Linked DNA regions of Chroogloeocystis siderophila 5.2 s.c.1. The protein of the gene in region 1 binds, or shares a complex with, the protein of each later gene. Links are inferred from orthologs where the notes say so. Each region holds a gene or a part of one and is shown in the gene's direction. Other genes may lie near its edges.

Region 1 (3,019 bases):
ACTTGTCGATGTGGGGAAAGGTAGCTTATCACTTGAGAAATTCACTGAGCTTTGGCAACAGCAACGCCGCGAAAATGTGAAATATGCGGCTCCACCCCAAGGCTTATGCTTACTCCGCGTTGGCTATAGCGATTTTCCTTTTCCTCCAGAAGTTTGGTATGACACCTTACCGCAGTTGGTGCTACCAGATACAAACTACGTTTCTTCCGTAGGGGACAAAGGCAAGCGCTAGACCAAGTACTCTCTTCAAATGTCAACACTTAGATGCTTCAAATGAGCTTGTAAACAAAATCATACACCATTGATTTATTTGTTAGTTGAAATTTAAAGGACACGAAAACACCCATGAACAAAACATATATTCCAGCACAAGATACCATCGAACGCGAGTGGTATGTTGTCGATGCAACTGACCAGCGCTTGGGCAGATTAGCAACTGAAATCGCCATGATTTTGCGCGGTAAAAATAAACCAGAATTTACGCCACACATGGATACAGGCGGCTTTGTTATTGTTGTTAATGCTGACAAAGTGATTGTTACTGGGAAAAAGCGCAGCCAAAAGCTCTATCGTCGCCACTCAGGACGTCCTGGCGGGATGAAAACAGAAACCTTTGCTCAACTGCAATCGCGACTACCAGAGCGCATTGTAGAACACGCAGTTAAAGGAATGCTGCCTAAAAATAGTTTAGGACGTCAATTATTTACCAAGTTAAAAGTTTACGCAGGCGCAGAACATCCGCACCAAGCACAACAACCAAAAGAAATTAAAATTCAGACAATACCAGGAGAGCAAAACTAATGCAAGCAACAGATACGACAAGCGATCGCGTGATGTATAGAGGTACTGGTCGCCGTAAATCTTCCGTCGCCAGAGTCCGTTTAGTCCCTGGCGATGGACAAATGATTGTTAACGGTAAACCAGGCGATTTATATTTTCAATTCAACCCCAATTACCTCGCAGTCGCTAAAGCCCCGTTAGAAACCTTAGGGTTAGAAAATGAATACAACATCTTAGTGACGGCGCACGGTGGTGGCTTAACCGGACAATCCGATTCAATTCGTTTAGGTGTCGCCCGCGCTCTGTGTCAACTCGATCCAGAAAACCGTTCGCCACTAAAGTCTGAAGGCTATTTAACGCGCGATCCCCGTGCAAAAGAGCGCAAGAAATACGGTTTACACAAAGCACGGAAAGCTCCTCAGTTCTCCAAGCGATAAAAATTATCAGCGATCAGCTTTTGGAGGTTTGTTGCTCGTCAATATGCTGAGCGCTGAAGGCTAAAAGCTACAATAGATATAAGCAATTACAAAGAAAACAGACAATGGCAAAATCTGATATTCATCCGCAGTGGTATCCTGAAGCAAAAGTTTACTGTGATGGTGAACTTGTTGCGACTGTTGGTTCAACTAAACCCGAACTACACGTTGATGTGTGGTCAGGTAACCATCCTTTCTATACAGGTACGCAAAAGATTATCGATACCGAAGGTCGAGTAGAACGGTTCCTACGGAAGTACGGCATGATGGAAGCCGACTCTACAGGCGACGATAAGAAAAAGTAGCCAGGCTAGATAGTCGAACCGGATACTGTTTTGTGACCTTCTACTATCTTGCTAAAGCGATCGCACTTTATGCCTGAAACTTATCTGCTAAACAAACTCAAATCTGTCGAGCAAACTTTTAACGAACTCACCCGCCGCCTTGCTGACCCTGATATTGCTAGAGATCCTGGCGAATATCAGAAAGTTGCTAAGGCACGTTCTTCATTAGAAGAAGTTGTGACGACCTATGAAACCTGGAAAACGACTCAAGACGAGTTGGTAGGTGCTAGGGAAGTCATGAAAGAAGCCAATGGCGACGCAGAATTACAAGAAATGGCAGCACTGGAAGTCGCCGAACTCGAAGAACAGCTAGAACAACTAGAAGTTCGCTTAAAAATCTTGTTGCTACCACGCGACCCTAACGACGAAAAGAACACCATGCTGGAAATTCGTGCGGGTACTGGTGGTGATGAGGCAAGTATTTGGGCGGGTGATTTGGTGCGGATGTACTCGCGGTATGCAGAAAGCCAAAACTGGAAAGTTAAGTTGATTAGCGAATCGCTCGCAGAAATGGGCGGCTTTAAAGAAGCCATACTAGAAATTCAAGGCGATCAAGTTTATAGCAAGCTGAAGTTTGAAGCAGGAGTACACCGCGTCCAGCGCGTTCCAGTAACTGAAGCAGGCGGAAGAGTCCACACATCAACAGCTACCGTAGCCGTAATGCCAGAAGTTGATGATGTCGAAATTGAAATTGACCCGAAAGATATTGAAATGACCACAGTGCGATCAGGTGGTGCGGGTGGACAAAACGTCAACAAGGTGGAAACGGCGGTCGATCTATTCCATAAACCTACGGGAATTAGGATTTTCTGTACCGAAGAACGCAGCCAGTTGCAAAACAAAGAACGCGCAATGCAAATTTTGCGAGCCAAGCTGTACGAAATGAAGCTCCGCGAACAACAAGAGGCGGTGACTTCAATGCGGCGATCACAAGTCGGTACAGGATCGCGTTCGGAAAAAATCCGTACTTACAACTACAAAGATAACCGCGTCACTGACCACCGCTTAGGACAAAATTTCTCTTTGGCTCCAGTTCTAGAGGGAGATTTAGAACCAATGATTCAAGCTTGCATCTCGCAAGATCAGCAAGAACGTTTAGCAGAATTAGCTGCTTCTGGTACAGGTTCGTAGTTAAGATAATTTGTACAATAAGCGTGCCTATTGCCATAACAGCTTGAATGTAGTCAGTTTTGGCAAGGGTATATGTTTCGCGCTCTGATTTAAAATGTTTGGCTAATTGACGTTTTAAATCAGTATATTGTTGGGCTTCTTCGGAGTGCGATCACAAATAATCTTGAAATGATACACGTTCCCATGAAGTACTATCTGCCTCAACTATTATATGCAGGTGGTGAGTGCGCTGTGAACCATAAGGTGGCATTCCTTTCACTACGAAAGAACATTCACTCAGGAAGGGGA
Region 2 (2,784 bases), on another replicon or contig:
TGATAATTACATTTTTTTGCTGCATGAACCCATGCAAAATATAGCTGCGGTTGTAGACCCAGCAGAAGCAGAACCAGTACTAGAACAGCTAGAGCAACTAGACGCAGAGTTAGTAGCAATTTTTAACACGCATCATCATAACGATCATGTAGGTGGTAATCGCAAGTTAATTCAGCGTTTTGGAAGTGTTACAGTGTATGGTGGCGAGAAAGATCGCGGCAGAATACCAGGACAGCAAGTTTTCTTAAAAGAAGGCGATCGCGTTGACTTTGGCGATCGCAGCGCTGAAGTTATTTTTGTCCCAGGACACACTCGCGCACATATTGCTTACTACTTCCCGCCAGAAACACCAGACACTAACGGAGATTTGTTTTGCGGCGATACATTATTTGCAGGGGGATGCGGTCGCTTATTTGAAGGAACTCCCGCACAAATGCTCGATTCTTTGACAAAATTAAGAGCTTTACCAGACAATACGCGCGTGTGGTGCGCCCACGAATATACTTTAAAGAACTTGCAATTTGCGCTGACAGTGGATGGTGGAAATCCCGAATTACAAGCTCGTTATGAAATAGTCAAAGCAGCACGCAATCGTTTGGAAGCTACAATACCTTCGATGTTGAACGTTGAAAAGCGTACAAATCCCTTTCTACGCTGGAATCAACCTGAGTTACAGTCAGCAGTACAAAGCAACGATCCACTACAAACTTTTGCACGCTTGCGCGGAATGAAAGATCAGTTCTGAGTGAAGAAAGGCAGAGAAAGCTTTGCTGTTTTAGATCGATTACTCCTGATATCTTCATCGTTTGAAAGACATTTTGCATGAATACGATCCTATTGCTATCGATTAACCAGACGTAGTAAGATATACGGTTGCGATTGCTTGCTATATTTCGTTACGATTATAGATTCTGATCAATTTTTTAAATAAACATTCGCAACGATACCAACATAATTCAACCACTACAGGAAAGACCATGGCAAAACGCGTGCAATTAGTTCTCAATCAGGATGTTAGCAAGCTAGGAAAATCTGGAGATTTAGTAGAAGTTGCACCAGGTTACGCTCGCAACTATTTGCTTCCCCAAAATCTCGCAATGCAAGCAACTCCAGGGATTCTCAAGCAAGTTGAGCGCCGACGCGAAAAAGAACGTCAGCGTCAAGAAGAATTACGTCAACAAGCCCTAACTCAAAAAGCAGCATTAGATAAAGTAGGGCAATTCACAATCGCGAAGCAAGTTGGTGAAAAAGACGCTATTTTTGGTACTGTAACCGCTCCTGAAGTCGCGGCCTTAGTTCAAGCAGCAATCGGTCAAGAAGTAGATCGGCGCGGGATAACTTTACCAGATATCAGTAAAACAGGTACTTACACCGCTGAAATTAAACTTCATCCAGAGGTAACAGCAGAAATCCTAATTCAGGTTGTACCAGAATGAAGAAGAGGTTAGGGATCAAAGGTCAGAGATCGGGGGGTAATGTTTGAACCGAAGGTCTGCGAAGCGCGTTATTAAATGAGAAATACAGGCATTTTCTCCCCTGCACTTGAAGCATCTCTGCTCGCTTGCTACCTGATTGGAGCACCATAACTTGAAATGGTATTAGCCCACGGAGGTAGACTTAGTCTATCAAGCCGCGACTTCAGTCACCAAGGCTATTCATATCATAAGGGTGTAGTGTGTCTTCCTAAGCAGGACAATCAGGGCAAGCGGAAAAAGCGATAATAGATACAGGATTTAATTCTTCATTGCCCTAACCCTAACCTCTGACCTCTGACCTCTGCTCTATGACTCAACAACTGAGTTTTCAAGATAATATCGGCAGCTTACCTCCACAGAATATTGATGCCGAAGAAGCCATTTTAGGAGGGATTTTACTCGACCCTGAAGCAATTAGCCGTGTAAGCGATCGCCTTGTCAAAGAAGCTTTTTACATCAGCGCCCACAGGGAAATTTACGAAGCCGCCCTCAGACTCCACCAGCAGGGAAAACCGACGGATCTTCTCAGTCTATCCGCATGGTTAGCAGACCACGATTTACTATCTCGGATCGGCGGGAGAAGCAAACTTACCCAACTTGTAGACCGCACCGTATCAGCCGTTAATATTGATGTCCTAGCAATGCTAGTCATGGACAAATTTCTGCGGCGCAAGTTGATTGAATCGGGTAATGAAATTGTCCAGCTAGGCTATCAAACTGATGTTGAGTTAGCAACAGTTTTAGACCGTGCAGAGCAAAAAGTTTTCAGCATTACGCAAGAACGTCCGCAAAAAGGTCTTGTCTCGATTTCAGATACGCTGATTGATACTTTTCAGGAACTCGAAAGTCGCGACCAAGGACAAACTCTACCAGGACTATTGTGCGATTTTTACGACCTTGACGCGCTTACCGGTGGTTTCCAACGTTCTGATTTAGTTATCCTTGCAGGACGCCCAGCAATGGGGAAAACGGCGCTAGCACTGAATATTGCTAAAAATATAGCGGCTCGCTACGAACAATCTGTCGCGGTTTTTAGCCTGGAGATGTCTAAAGAGCAATTAGTGCAACGACTCTTAGCCAGCGAAGCCGGAATCGAAAGTCATCGGATGCGCGCGGGACGTATTAGCCAAAACGAGTGGGAACAATTAAGTCGTGCGTTTGGCAATTTATCTGAATTACCGATTTATATCGACGACACCGCAAATATGACGGTGATGGAAATGCGATCGCAAGCCCGACGGTTGCAAGCTGAAAAAGGAACCGAATTAGCCTTGATTTTAATCGACTACTTACAACTGATGGAAGGTAG

What was found.
Region 2: rpmE (region 1) and rplI share a complex: the UniProt entries of both Bacillus subtilis proteins name them as parts of the 50S ribosomal subunit. The link is inferred for Chroogloeocystis siderophila 5.2 s.c.1 from one-to-one orthologs.

Annotation. Positions count from the first base shown.
Region 1 is NZ_MRCC01000006.1:19,417-22,435, reverse strand. Bases 1-2,941 are described here. They hold rpmE (50S ribosomal protein L31), read left to right. Parts: upstream 1-1,321; coding sequence 1,322-1,561; downstream 1,562-2,941. Other genes in these bases: prfA (peptide chain release factor 1), read left to right, coding at 1,631-2,731; rpsI (30S ribosomal protein S9), read left to right, coding at 801-1,217; rplM (50S ribosomal protein L13), read left to right, coding at 346-801; truA (tRNA pseudouridine(38-40) synthase TruA), read left to right, coding at 1-232. UniProt on the Bacillus subtilis protein: Binds the 23S rRNA. While neither of the L31 paralogs is essential, this protein seems to function as the main L31 protein.
Region 2 is NZ_MRCC01000008.1:76,295-79,078, reverse strand. The notes cover bases 1-2,706. They hold rplI (50S ribosomal protein L9), read left to right. Parts: upstream 1-977; coding sequence 978-1,436; downstream 1,437-2,706. Other genes in these bases: dnaB (replicative DNA helicase), read left to right, coding at 1,784-2,706; gloB (hydroxyacylglutathione hydrolase), read left to right, coding at 1-745. Also shown: more of dnaB, read left to right, coding at 2,707-2,784. UniProt on the Bacillus subtilis protein: Binds to the 23S rRNA.